One region of the Flavihumibacter rivuli genome, then DNA from elsewhere that is predicted to be linked to it. Evidence: riboswitches for the same ligand, from Rfam matches in the RefSeq annotation. Region 1 holds a riboswitch; the other holds the start of a gene.
What was found. A riboswitch is a leader RNA that binds a small molecule or an ion and turns the genes downstream of it on or off. The one in region 1 is predicted to bind S-adenosylmethionine.
Positions count from the first base shown of each region.

Region 2: linked by a shared signal. The riboswitch ahead of KJS94_RS16370 (SusC/RagA family TonB-linked outer membrane protein) and the one ahead of KJS94_RS00080 (trans-sulfuration enzyme family protein) in region 1 are both predicted to bind S-adenosylmethionine.

Region 1 is NZ_CP092334.1:15,484-22,979, forward strand. It holds gene KJS94_RS00075 (homoserine dehydrogenase) at 1-600, opposite strand, end outside; gene KJS94_RS00080 (trans-sulfuration enzyme family protein) at 630-1,802, opposite strand; SAM riboswitch class I at 1,948-2,058, opposite strand; gene KJS94_RS00085 (YiaD family glycine zipper/OmpA-like lipoprotein) at 2,147-2,821, opposite strand; gene uvrA (excinuclease ABC subunit UvrA) at 2,965-5,826, shown strand; gene KJS94_RS00095 (T9SS type A sorting domain-containing protein) at 6,038-6,436, opposite strand; gene KJS94_RS00100 (hypothetical protein) at 6,495-7,460, opposite strand.
Region 2 is NZ_CP092334.1:3,858,525-3,866,020, reverse strand. It holds gene KJS94_RS16375 (TonB-dependent receptor) at 1-1,113, opposite strand, end outside; SAM riboswitch class I at 2,029-2,131, shown strand; gene KJS94_RS16370 (SusC/RagA family TonB-linked outer membrane protein) at 2,441-5,617, shown strand; gene KJS94_RS16365 (SusD/RagB family nutrient-binding outer membrane lipoprotein) at 5,628-7,064, shown strand; gene KJS94_RS16360 (peroxiredoxin family protein) at 7,054-7,496, shown strand, end outside.

The DNA.
Region 1 (7,496 bases):
CCATTTGTTGATGGCGTCATATCCTTCTACATCCAATGTGGGATCCGACTCGGCGAATCCGAGTTGTTGGGCCAGCAGGAGTGCCTGTTGGAAGTCCAGTTTGTCCTCAAACATTTTGGTGAGGATGAAATTGGTTGAGCCATTGATGATGGCCTTGATGCCATGCAAGAGGTCATTATCGTAGTATTCTTCAAGGTTCCTGATCACGGGAATGGAGGCGCAGGCCGCTGCTTCATACAAAAAGCTTTGTTCGGTTTCCTGTTGCAGGGCAAGTAGTTCAGGCAGGTGCTCGGCAATCATTTTCTTGCTGGCGCTGACAACTGATTTTCCGTTGCGAAGGGCGGTAGTGGCGATCTCGAATGCGGCATCTGCTTCATTGATTACTTCAACGATCACATTGATGCTTTCGTCATTCAGCAATTCGTCCTTATCAGTAGTGAATAAGGCATCCGGTGCATTCCTTTTCTTGCCGGGATTCTTGATGCATATCTTTTTGATGGAGGCATTCAGCGAGGGTGTTTGTTGCAGGACCTTGTACAATCCTTCGCCTACTACGCCAAATCCGAATAATCCGATGGTTAATTGTTTGTGATGGCTCATTGTTGCTTTGTTGTGGTGGTTAAACGATCTTAAATGGTTACTGATGAGGAATGGGTTGCGGCCACAAGAGCTAGTGCGGTATCGATGTCGCTGATCAGGTCGCTGGCGTCTTCCAGACCAACACTGAGTCGGATCAGGCTGTCGGACACCCCGGCTGCTTTCCTTCTCCATTCATCGATGGATTTATGGGTCATGCTGGCCGGATGGCTTACCAGGCTTTTCACTCCGCCAAGACTTTCTGCCAGGTGGAAGAAACGGGTGGCAGTAACAAAGGCCGTCGCGGCTTCAATAGTATCTGTCTTCAATGAAAAGGAAACCACACCGCCAAAGTCTTCCTGCTGTGCCTTTGCGGTTGCATGATTCGGATGGCTGGATAAACCGGGGTAATAAACTTTGTCAACCAGCGGGTGTTGCGCAAGGAAACCGGCAATTGACGCTGCATTCCTGCAATGTTGTTTGATGCGGAGGTGTAAGGTCTCCAATCCCCTGATCAGCAGGAAGCTGTCGAAAGGGGAAAGGACTGCGCCACAGGCATTCTGGTAGAACTTGACCTGGCTGCCCAGTTCCTTTGTTTTGGTGACCACCAGTCCTGCTATCACATCCGAATGCCCGCCAATGTATTTGGTTCCGCTATGCACGACGATGTCCGCACCCAGGTCGAGCGGTTTTTGTAAGGCCGGGGAAGCAAAAGTATTGTCCACGCAAAGCAGGATGTTATTTTCCTTTGCCAGTGCGGCTATAGCCTTGATGTCGCTGATCTTCAGGGTGGGGTTGGTTGGGGTTTCCAGCCAAATAAGACGGGTGGAATCCTGTATTGCAGCTGCAATGGCATCGAGATCACTGGTATCCACATATGAAACACTGATCCCGAACTTTTTGTACACCTTGTCAAATAAGCGGAAAGCACCACCATAGATATCGTCAACCGCAATGATGTGATCACCGCTTTCCAATAGCTTGATCACTGCATCAATGGCTGCCAGCCCGCTGGAGAATGCCGCGCCGGTTGCGCCATTTTCCAGTTCGGCAACGATCTGTTCAAGGGTTGCCCTGGTGGGGTTGTTTGTCCTGCTGTAATCATACCCCTTGTTCACGCCTGGGGCTTCCTGCACAAAAGTGCTGGTCTGGTAAATGGGCACTGCAATGGCGCCGGTTTGTGCATCAACTGGGATGCTGTGTAAGAGTTGTGTTGTCGCTTGCATGTTAAACAGTTTTGTTCGTTGAAAAACAGGTTGTCAGCGACACCACTTACCAAGGATCAGGATCGGAAGGGCATAAAAAAAGCTCTTCCGATAAATCATCAGAAGAGCTCTATGAAAATTTTTGATATTCAGAAGCTATTCATCAGACTTATCTTCCCCTTTAGGGGATGGATTTGGCACCTTACTTCTTACCATGGTAAGAAACAGGTTGTCAAGGCGTCATCGGGCCATTTCCCTCAGCCTTTCTTGATAAGCGATGCGTTAAAGAACTGGTGCAAAGATAACAGCAGGGAATTAAATGAGCTAATTTTTTTTCCTAACTGTTGTTAGCCAAACCGCTATGGCTATTGTTCCCCGGCTTCTTTCTTGGCCTCGGCCTTCATTTTTTCGTTGGCATAGATCAGGAATTCTACCCTCCGGTTCTTGGCCATATTTTCTTCTGTATCATTGGGGTATTTGGGCAGGTTTTCCCCGTGTGCCACCAGCTTTAACCTTTCCGGGGCTACATTCTGCGTCTTCAACTGGTCTACCACGGCCTGGGCCCTTCTTGCCGATAATTTCATGTTATAGGCAGAGTCTCCTTTGGAGTCGGTATGGCCCTGCACTTCAATATTCGTGTCCGGGTATTTCACCAAAATAGTGGCCAGTTTGTTCAACTCGTCCTTGGCTTCTTTAGAGAGTGCTGATTTATCAAAGCCAAAAAGGATGGCGTTGTTGAATTCCACTTCTATCCCCTCTTCATGCCTTTCCACTTTTGCGCCGGGAATGGTTTGCTCAATCTCTTTTGCCTGTTGGTCCATCTTCTTGCCGATCAGGGTTCCGGCAGTTCCCCCAACGGCTGCACCAATCAGGGCGCCCAGGCCGGCTTTACCGAAAAGGGAACCAATAGCTAGACCGACTGCTGCACCGCCCGCGGTTCCTACTGCGGCTCCTTTCTGTGTTTTATTCATCGATTCACATCCGGCCAGTAACAATGCCGCTGCTGCCAATCCAAATACGGGTCTGCTGATACTTTTCATTTCTAAGGATTTATTGATTAATGGTAATAGAATTCAATAGACATTACAAAAATATTTAATTCAATAATGCCGTCAAAATCTACTATCCCGGCATCATTTTCAACCAAAGGCGGACGGGCTTGTTTTATCTTTGAACGGCAATTATGAAAAGAAGACCCAAAGATCAGGAACTAAGCGAAGAAAGCATCAATGTTTTTGGTGCGCGTGAACACAACCTGAAGAATATTGATATCCATATTCCCAAGAATAAATTAGTGGTATTTACGGGCGTAAGTGGCAGCGGTAAATCCTCCCTTGCTTTCGATACCATATATAACGAAGGCCAGCGTCGGTACATGGAGAGTTTTAGTGCCTATGCCCGGCAATTCATCGGTGATATGGAACGGCCTGATGTAGACAAGATCACCGGGCTGTCCCCTGTTATTTCCATTGAACAAAAGACGACAAATAAGAACCCCCGTTCAACTGTTGGTACCATTACCGAAGTATATGATTTCCTCCGGCTGCTTTTTGCAAGGGCAGGGGAAGCCTATAGCTACAATACCGGTAAGAAGATGACCAAGTTCAGTGAGGAAGAGATCGTAGAGAATATCTACCATAAATACAAAGGGAAAAAGATAAGTATCCTGGCCCCTTTGATAAGGGGACGTAAGGGCCATTACCGCGAATTGTTTGAAGATGTCCGCAAGAAAGGATACCTGAAGGTACGTGTGGATGGTGAGATCAAGGACCTGGTACCAAAGATGCAGGTGGACCGATACAAGATCCACGATATTGAAGTAGTGGTGGACAGGATGGCTGTTTCGGAAGACATGCGCCTCAGGTTAAGCCAGAGTGTGCAAAAGTCCCTGCAGGTAGGGAAGGACCTGATGTTCCTGCATCTACAGGATACGGATAAGGTGGTACAATACAGTAAGCAGTTGATGTGTGAGGATACGGGCATCAGTTATGAAGAGCCTTCGCCCAATAGCTTCTCCTTTAACTCTCCCTATGGTGCCTGCCCAACCTGTAAGGGCCTTGGCACAGTGTACCAGGTAAGCATGGAACAGGTGATACCTGATTGGTCGCTAAGTATCAAGGAAGGTGCCATTGCTCCTTTGGGTGAAGAAAGGGATGCATATGTGTTCCGGCAAGTGCAGCAGGTTGCCAAAAAGTATAAAATCGATTTGAAGAAGCCGGTCAAGGAATTGTCGACTGCTGCGTTGAATGTAATTCTCTATGGAAATGAAGCAGGCAATAACGAAGAGATCATCGATTTTGACGAGTTCGATTCCGGTGCAAGGGTATATGCGGAAGAATTTGAAGGAGTGATCCCCCAACTGAGAAGGTGGTTTGCCGGCAGCAGCACTTCCGAGGCCATACGCGAATGGGCGGAAGGCTTTATGGAATTGACCACCTGTTCCACCTGTAATGGGGCGAGGTTGAGAAAGGAGAGCTTGTGGTTCAGGATAGATGGGCGAAATATTTCTGAGTTGAGCGAGTTGAACCTCGATCAGTTGATGACCTGGTTCACTGGAATCGAAAAGCGGCTGTCCGATCGCCAGAATGTGATCAGTAAGGATATCCTGAAGGAGATAAGGGAACGCCTTCAATTCCTGCTGGATGTTGGCCTGACCTACCTTACGCTGAACCGTTCTTCCAAAACCCTGAGTGGTGGTGAATCCCAACGCATCAGGCTGGCTACCCAGATCGGTTCCCAGTTGCAGGGCATCACCTATGTGTTGGATGAGCCCAGTATCGGTCTTCACCAGCGCGATAACCACAGGTTGATCACGGCCCTTCAAAACCTTAGGGATATCGGCAACAGTGTACTGGTGGTGGAGCATGACAAGGATATCATGATGGCAGCTGATCACCTGGTGGATATTGGTCCTCGAGCGGGTAAGCATGGGGGTGAGATCGTTGCCCAGGGAACACCGCAGGATGTATTGGCATTTGGGTCCGATACGGCCAAATACCTGAGTGGGGAAAAAAGGATAGCTGTTCCCGAAGAACGAAGAAAGGGCACGGGAAAATTCCTTGAACTGAAGGGTGCCAAAGGAAATAACCTCAAGAATGTTAGTGTGAAATTTCCCCTGGGAAAATTGATACTGGTAACTGGGGTAAGTGGGAGTGGTAAGTCCACCCTCATCAATGAGACGCTTTACCCGATCCTGAGCAGGCATTGCTACGACTCTAAACAGAAGCCGATGGACTATGCTTCTGTCAAAGGCCTTGAACATATTGATAAAGTGATCGAGATTGACCAGTCGCCCATTGGCAGGACACCCCGGAGTAATCCGGCTACCTACTGTGGATTCTTTACAGAGATCCGCCAACTCTTTGCAGCGGTTCCCGAAGCAAAGATCCGCGGCTATAGTGCCGGGCGTTTTTCCTTTAATGTCAAGGGCGGACGCTGCGATCTCTGCGAGGGTGGTGGTATGCGCGTGATCGAGATGAACTTCCTCCCCGATGTTTATGTGCATTGTGAAAAATGTAATGGCAAGCGGTACAACCGCGAAACCCTGGAGATAAGGTACAAGGGGAAGTCGATCAGCGATGTGCTCGATATGACAGTTGATGAAGCCGTTGAGTTTTTCCAGGCTGTTCCTTATCTGTACCGTAAGATCAAAGTGCTGCAGGAAGTGGGATTAGGTTATATCACACTCGGACAATCAGCGGTTACCCTCAGCGGTGGTGAAGCGCAACGCGTGAAGTTGGCGACCGAGTTGTCGAAAAGGGATACCGGGAAGACCTTCTACATCCTTGATGAACCTACTACCGGGCTTCATTTCCAGGATATCCAGAACCTGCTGGATGTTTTGAACAAATTGGTGGAAAGGGGGAATACGGTTTTGGTCATTGAGCACAACCTGGATGTGATCAAGGTTGCCGACCATGTCATTGACCTGGGGCCTGAAGGGGGCGATGGTGGCGGAAGGATATTGTTTGAGGGAACCCCTGAAGCGATGGTAAAAGTGAAGGAGAGCCATACTGCCCGTTTCCTGAAAGAGGAACTCAGGTAGGATAAGGCTAAAAAACAAACCGCCGGCAATTGCTCATCGCCGGCGGTTGAGGATACTGGATAGTCAGTCTTTTTCCAATAAGCAGTGGCAGTTCAATCAATAAAACCTTTTTTAAAGGGTAACTGATGATAGGGAACGGATCAGGTTTTGACAAACCGGATATATAGATTCTATTAATCTCCCTGCCGCTTATTGGTTATGTCTTCATTCATTAATGCACAGTAATTAATCCATCTTCAATCTTCTCATCATTGCTCATTACGGAGAACTGGTAGGATCCTTTTTCCAGTTGGGACAGGACAGTGGTTTCCCTGTTCCTTACCTGGCTTTGTTTGATCAGGCGCCCATCACAATTAAAGAGCAATAGTTGGTAGACCCTTCCTTCTGCACCACTGGCGCTAAAGAAGATCACTTTATGGGAAGCATTTGGATAGATATTGACCTTGTATTTACTACTGCATGAATTTTTCTTAATGGTGATACTGTCTTTGTTGGTTTTCGCGGGCTTGCTTCCATTATCCAGATTAGCAAGGACGGGTGAGACATTGGTCAATGTCAGTCCTGCGATCAGGAGAAGGCAATAAGCCTTGTTTAGGGTTCGGGTTTTCATTTCCTTAGGATTGGTTAGGAGGAAAGAAACGGGTACGGATTTTTTATAGGTTTAGGGTTTAGAAACGTAAGGTTGGGCACCTTGTTGAGTTATACCAATCGTTGCCTCTTCCAAGCCTGAAACTCAACTTAAAACCGAAGGAATAATAGGCGTCCATATTGGTCGAGGTTCCCCTTTTGTCACCAGGACCAAAACCTGCACTTGCACTACTGCTCTGGTCGGTTTTGTTGGCCATCCTCCTGGCCAATTGGGCTTTTTGTGAACCCATTCCAAAATATTTGTCGAATAGGTTAGGGTCTATGTAAGTTGTACTGACATCATCAATGTAATCTGTAAAGGTCTTCCTGTGGATCACTTCCAAGGCAATAGAAAAGTTATCACTCATGAAGTATTTAACACCCAGGCCCATTGGGATATTGATCTGCGTTAGTTTATAGGGCTTGCGGTCAGGGTACTCCTCGAAGCCTTGTCCCTCTGTACTCAGGTCTTTCAGGTTAACCCATTCGCCTGTTAACGGATCGGTTCCCTGTGGATTGAAATTGAATACGCCCACACCGATCAAACCATAGGGGCGCCACTTTTTGTAAGTGTCTTCCCTGTCATATTCCATGAATACTGTGGGATAAACTTCAGCTGCAACGAATGCTTCAAAAAGCCTGCTCCTGAAATCAGAGTTCCTGAATTTCCTGGCTTCTTCCAATCCACCCTGCCCCTTGATGATCTCATCTTCTCCCTGCAGTTTGCCGATGTTCATGGCAAGCCTTATACCCAGCCATTGGGTTGGATTGGTGGTAATGTGACCGCCCAACATGAATGTGGTAAGCGGAATATTATTGTCTTTAAGGAATGTGGTGCCTCTTCCTTTATTGCCTCCAAGGTCGCCCAGAAAATTGGATGGGCCGAAGGTAATACCGGCTTCCGTGTTATTGAATAACCTGATCTGGCTGAATGAGACCTGTGTGAATGCCAAGGCAAGGAAGGATAAGGCACATTTACGCAAAAGGATAGGTAAATGGTGTTTCATGAATATCAGATTTAGTTTTCGAACGGTTACCTGGAT
Region 2 (7,496 bases), 450 kb from region 1:
ATTGTACCCGCCAAAGGCATAGAAGGTGGTCTTGCTATTGGCGAAGGGCAGTTCCATATTCATGAAAATACCCCCTGCATCCAGTGAGCCATCGCCATGGGCGCGACGGTAAATATTGGTGGGCAGCCATTTGTCGCTGGCCTCATCGGTCTCCAGTACCTGGCGGTAGGTCTTGCCCTGGGTGATATAGTTACCGGTGAAATTGATGAAACCACCGTTCTTACCGATACCCACACCATAATTCAGGTTGGCACTGAAAGTACTACCGTCAACCTTGTTGCCATATACATACTGGCCGAGTTCGGGCTTGAAGGCAGGGTTGAACTCCTTATCATAGTAGCCGGACCAGCCGATATTCGCATCCAGCTTGCCCACACTCTTCTTCAGGACCAGGTTGATCACCCCGGCGATCGCGTCTGAACCGTACTGGGCAGAAGCACCATCGCGCAGGATCTCCACCTTCTCAATGGCGCCAACTGGAAGGGCACTGAGGTCGGTTCCGGAAGCACCACGACCACGGGTACCGAATACTGCAACAAAGGAGGTCTGGTGGCGGCGCTTGCCATTCACCAGCACCAGGGTTTGGTCGGGACCCAGACCGCGCAGGGTAGCCAGGTCGATATGGTCGGCACCATCGCTACCACTTTGTTTGTTATAGTTGAAGGAAGGAGCAGAATAGTTGATGATAGAGGTCAGGTCCATCCTGGCAGTCGGCAGGGCTACCTGTCCAACATTCACCACATCCACCGGCACAGGGGTCTCGATCTTCACGCGGCCGGCTCGACGCGTACCCACCAATACCACCCCGCTGAGGTCGGTCACGGCAGATTCCATGGTGACGCTGATATCGGTGCTTTCCCCAACGGTAACGGAGGCAGGCTGGTAGCCTACCATGGTGATCTCGAGCACATCGCCTTTAGCGGCCTGGACGGAGAACTGGCCGGCTTCGTTGGTAGTGGTACCGGCCTTGGTGGCTTTCACCCTCACGGAGGCACCGGAGAGCGGATTACCGGTCTTGTCGGTGATCTTTCCTGTGATGGCTGTTCGTTGGGCATACAATAGGGTACAGCCCAACATGCCCAGCAAGAGCATAAACAGTTTTGCGGATCTCATATTGGTTAGTTTGGTTTTCCCTAATATAAGGAATTATTGGTTTGTGTAGATTGGGGAGAGGGATGAGGGAGGAAGATGTGGAAATGTGATCTTCTTTACCCCAGCAGGGTCTCCTTCCCGTCTACCCAGCAGGGTCTCCTTCCCGTCTACCCAGCAGGGTCTCCCGAAGGGGACCCTGCTGAATAACAGGATGAGGACATCGGGGTCCTCTACGAGAGACCCCGCTGAGGTTAAAAGAATTGCATCGCTACCATCAACGGCGCAGATTACGTATACCCGCCCCCGTTGTGTCTTATGACCAACGGGTAGTTGGAAGAAGGAAAACCTCTCCTCAGCAGGGTCTCCCCCCACCTCTCCCCAGCAGGGTCTCCCAAAGGGGACCCTGATGAATAGCAGTAGAAGGTACATCGGGGTCCTCTACGAGAGACCCCGCTGAGGTTAAAAGAATTGCATCGCTACCATCAACGGCGCAGATTACGTATACCCGCCCCTGTTGTGTCTTATGACCAACGGGTAGTTGGAAGAAGGAAACCCTCTCCCCAGCAGGGTCTCCCGAAGGGGACCCTGATGAATAGCGGTAGGAGGCACATCGGGGTCCTCTACGAGAGACCCCGCTGAGGTTAAAAGAATTGCATCGCTACCATCAACAGCGCAGATTACGTATACCCGCCCCCGTTGTGTCTTATGACCAACGGGTAGTTGGAAGATGAGATTAGCTGTTGGATGCATAAATCATTTCGTCTTTTGTACATCGGGGTCCTCTTCGACCGCGCCCGCTGAGGTTAAGAGGTTAAAAAGGTCTCCCCCCACAGGCGCACAAAACCCCCTCACTGCAAAAATCCTACTAAATCTACCGCAAAATATTAGTCTACTATTTTGGTAGAATAATATTTGCCTCCTAATTTTGCCTTGCATTGCTTATCAAGAATGGCTGAGGGACATGGCCCGATGAAGCCTTGGCAACCGTCTCGCAAAAAGACAAGGTGCCAAATCCATCCCCCGTGGGGAGAGATAGGCCAGGTATCTTATACTTAGTGCAGAACTAAGCTTGTCTGGTGCTGATAAGTGATTACATGTTTAATCACCATTAAAATGAAAGAAATGGAACAGACCCTCTCAAACAACCGCTTCCCCAACGCTATTTGTCTATCACAGCTTCCCTGCTGCTGTTGTTGTAGGTAAGGAACTTCTCCCACTAAACAGTTCGTTTCCACGCCTGCCCTGATCGCTTAGCGGACTCAGGGACGGCCCTTGCTACGCCTATGCCCAACTCCCGATGGGCATGGGAAGGGACCCTTATTATCCAAACGCAAACAAACCCGTAATTATGCATATATCTACAAAACTGGCTGGCAGTTTACTATTCCTGCTACTGTCGGCATCCATCTATGCCCAACAAAAGATCATCAAGGGCACGGTCAGAACGAAAGAGAACCAACAATTACTCAACGGTGTAACCATTCGCACCAAGAACGGCGTATCCTCTTCCGTAACACAAGGGAACGGCGGCTTCGAGATCAGCGCCCACCCCAATGACACATTGATACTGACGCATGTCGGATTCAAGCCTTTAGAAATCCCTGTAAGTGCACTGAACGAGAACAGCCTGGTCGACCTCGAAAGGGGTGAAAGCTCTCTCAATGAAGTGGTCGTAACTGCACTTGGCATTTCCCGGAAGAGAAAGTCCGTAGGCTATGCCGTTCAGGAACTCAAGTCAAAAGATTTCGCTGAAGCGCGGGAACCCAATATTGTCAGTGCCCTTGAAGGCAAATTAGCGGGCGTACGCATTACCAATAGCCAGGGCGATATGGGATCATCCAGGATCATCATCAGGGGAGAGACCTCCATCGCAGGCAACAACCAGCCATTATTCATCCTAAATGGTGTTCCGGTTGACAATTCGCAATTGGGCGTAGGCGGTTCCAGGGATTACGCCAATGCCATCGCTGATATCAACCCTGATGATATTGAAAGCATCAGCGTGCTAAAAGGACCTAATGCAGCTGCACTTTATGGCTCACGCGCAGCAGCGGGTGTCATCCTCATCAAGACAAAATCAGGGAAATCAAAAAAAGGGATTGGCATAACCTTCAATACCGGCTTTTCAATTGAACAATTGCTCACACTCCCCTCCTACCAAAATACCTTTGGCCAGGGATCTGACGGCAAATTCAGCTATGTCGATGGAAGAGGCGGCGGCATCAACGATGGGGTAGACGAAAGCTGGGGGCCGAGAATGGACGGCAGGCTGATTCCCCAGTTCTATTCCAACGGGGAGCCGGTGCCCTTTGTCCCCCACCCGAATAATGTAAAGGATTTTTTCCGCAATGGCTACATCCTGAATAACGGGATATCCATTGCCGATGCAACAGAAAAAGTGGATTACCGAATCTCCTTTAACAATTTCAAACAGGAAGGCGTGGTGCCCAATTCCAGCCAGGGCCGCAATACGGTAAGCTTGAATACCACCTTACGCTTAACACCCAAACTCAGTTTCATTGCCGACGCCAACTACTACCAGAACAGGGCCGATAACCTTCCCGGTGCAGGTGGCAGAAGGGCGACCAGTACAATGTTGCAATTCACCTGGTTTGGAAGGCAGGTAGATATCAATCGTCTCAAAAACTACCGGAATCCGGACGGAAGCACCTTCAACTGGAACAACAGCTATTACAGCAACCCTTTCTTCATTGCCTATGAGAACACAGTAGAGCAAAGAAGGAACCGGTTCATAGGTAAGGCTGGCTTCAATTATAAGATCATTGAAGGCCTTCAATTGAACTTCTTCACCGGCACCGACTATTACAATGACCGCAGGAAACTAAAAGTGGCGTATGGCACCAATGGTACACCATTTGGTTCCTACCAGGAAGACGGCTATACGGTTAATGAAACCAATACAGAAGCCACCCTTAATTACAAAAAATCATTGCCCAAGGACCTGAGCATTGACTTGGTGGCAGGCGGAAACATCCGTTCCAAGTTCTATGAAGAAAACATCCAGCAAGCGCCGAGGCTGGCTGTAGCAGGATTGTATTCCCTTGCCAATTCAAGGGATCCATTGATCTCTTCCAACTATTACAGTAAGCTGCTGGTATACAGTTTGTTTGGGGCAGCCCAGATCGGTTATAAGGATTTCGCCTTTCTTAACCTGACCGCCAGGAACGATTGGTCAAGTACCCTTCCCACCCAAAACCGTTCTTACTTCTACCCATCCATCAACGGTAGCCTGATATTAACCGAAGCATTTAATATCAAAAGCGATTGGTTAAGTTATGCCAAACTCAGGGCGGGATGGTCCAAGGTAGGTAAGGACGCAGATCCCTACCAGCTGCGCAACACCTTCCTGTTCTCAGCACCATTCGGCTCCTATCCCCAGTTAACAGCTTCCGGTATAGACCTCAATCAGAACCTCAAACCGGAGACCACAACCTCTGAAGAATTGGGCGCTGAACTGGCCTTTATTGACAACAAGGTCAGGCTGGATATCAGTGTCTACAATACCAATAGTTACAACCAGATCCTGAGCGTGGATGTGAGTCCTTCAACTGGCTATCGCCAGAAACTGCTGAATGCCGGGAAGATCAACAACAAAGGCCTGGAGATCCAGCTGGGATTAACCCCTGTAAAAGGACCACTAACCTGGGATGTTTCCTTGAACTATGCCCAGAACAGGAGTAAGGTCATCAAATTGGACGAAGAAGGTCGTCTTAAGAACTATGTGATTGGAACAAACTCTGCACAGGTAATCGCTACCGTTGGCCAGCCTTATGGAACCCTGTTTGGCAATGCCTACTTACGAAATGATCAGGGGCAGATCCTGGTAAATGCAGATGGGGCACCGCGGATCGATCCCACCAAAAGGGTTTTGGGCAAGTATACCCCAGATTGGTTTGGCGGTGTAACCAACAGTTTCACCTACAAGGGAATCAACCTTTCCGTACTCATAGACGGAAGTTTTGGAGGCCAACTCTATAGTGGCACCTATGCAACAGGCACCTATACCGGAGTACTCTCCACCACCTTACCAGGACGTGGCGCAGAAAATGGCGGACTTTACTACTATTATCCGGATAATAAGAAATCAAATGGAACAGTCCAACTGCCCGGTGGCGCCACAGCACCTAATGGGGAGACCATATATGATGATGGAATAATTTTTAATGGTGTCACTTCGGATGGCAAGCCCAACACCAAGGTCCTTCCGGCACAACAGTATTACAAGTCATTCCGGACAATAGATGAGGCCAATATTTTTGATGCATCATTTGTGAAACTGCGGGAAGTAAGGGTTTCTTATAGCCTTCCCAAATCATGGATCAGCAAACTCAGACTTCACAACGCAACCGTTTCTGCGGTAGGACGGAATCTTTGGATCATTTACAAAGCGGTTCCCCATATAGATCCGGAAACAGCTTTTAATACTGGCAATGCCCAGGGACTGGAAAGCTTGTCCCTGCCTACCGTTAGAAGCTATGGCTTCAACCTTTCCCTTCAATTCTAAATAATCGTTTATGAAAAATACTAAGAGCTACTTACTCATTACCATACTTTCCATTGCAACGCTTTCGTGCAGCAAGAAACTTGATGAGGCGAATATCAATCCCAACGCAACAGAAAATGCCCAGGCGGACTACCTTTTGACATCGGCCATCAAAACAGCTGTAGATACCTATTGGGGAACGGCCAACAACATGAACTCCAGCCTGCTGTTTATCCAGCATTGGGCAAAGATCCAGTATACAGAGGAAGACCGATACATCTTCTCGAATAGCAGTTTTACCAGTCTTTGGTCAACGCTTTATTCCCAAAGCATTACCAACCTGAACCAGATCATTAAACTGGCCGACCAGCAATCCAACCCCAACTATAAAGGAGTTGCACTGGTGGTACGTTCATGGGCCTTCCTTCTTTTGACAGATACCTATGGGGATATCCCCTATAGCCAGGCAGGTGATATCAAAAAATACATCACCCCGGTATATGATCCGCAAAAAGAGGTATACCTGGGACTGCTTGCCGATCTCAAGGAAGCTAAAAGCTTATTGAACCCTTCAGGGAAAACAATTGGAGGCGACCCTATCTACAATGGAAATATCAACAATTGGATGAAGCTGGCGAACTCATTACGGGTAAGAATTGCACTGCGACTCGCAGACCGTGAACCAGAACTGGCCAGGCAGGTCTTCGAGGAAATTGCAGCTGCCAACGATCCATTGATCAGCGCGCAGTCAGAAACTGCAAAACTGACCTACCTGTCTTCACCCAATCAAAATCCGGTCAATGCCTTATTCGAAACAAGGGATGATTACAGGGTCAGCAAATCCATCGTTGATAGATTGACCACCTTAAAAGACCCCAGGTTACCCATATTCGCCAACAGGACCCAGACTGAAACACCGGCTGGCTATGTTGGTGTCCCTAATGGATTGACCACTGCAGATGCGAGCAATCTTGGGTTTGCAAAGACATCGAAGCCTGGTGCCTATTTCCAGGCAGCGAATGCACCCGCAGTTATTTTCAGCTACGCAGAACTATTATTTGACCTGGCAGAAGCAGCTGCACGTGGTTTCACCACAGAAAACGCGGAAGTTCTCTATCAGTCTGCCATCAAAGCTTCATTCATCCAATACGGCATTCCGTTAACAGAAGCTGACACCTACCTGAATCAGCCATTGGTGCAATTCGACCCGGCCAATTACAAAAAGTCGATTGGAGAACAGAAATGGATCGCTTTATTTGGCCAGGGGCTGGAAGCATTCGCGGAATGGAGAAGGCTGGATTACCCGCAGCTGCCACCCGCCGTTGCCGGTGTCTTGAATGGCGATATCCCTAAAAGATTCATATACCCCGGCAACGAACAGGCATTGAATGGCACCAATTACCAGGCGGCCGTTTCAAGACAAGGCCAGGATCTTTTAACTACTAAAATCTGGTTCGATGTACAATAAGCAGATACGCAGTTTGCTCCGCATTTTCCTGACGGCTGGTCTGGTTGTGCCCTTCCTGTTTTGGAAGAATATACCACCGACCTTACAGAATGGCATTTGGCGCGGCCAGTTGACCCGCCCGGATGGTCAGGAGATCGCATTCAATTTTGAGGTGAAGGACAGCCTTAACAGGAAGATCTTGTATGTCATCAATGGTGAGGAACGGTTACTGGTGGACAGCATCAGCATGGCTAACGATTCTGTCTTTATCCAGTTACCTTTCTTCGAATCCGCCTTTAGGGCCCGATTGGATCAAAAAGGCCATCTACAGGGATGGTGGGTAAAAGGAACTGGGGCGAGGGCACAGCCATTGGCCTTCAGTGCCAGCCCTAACCAGGACCAGCGCTTCAATGAGGTAAAGGCCACAGCGAAAAAGATAGGTGGCAGGTGGAC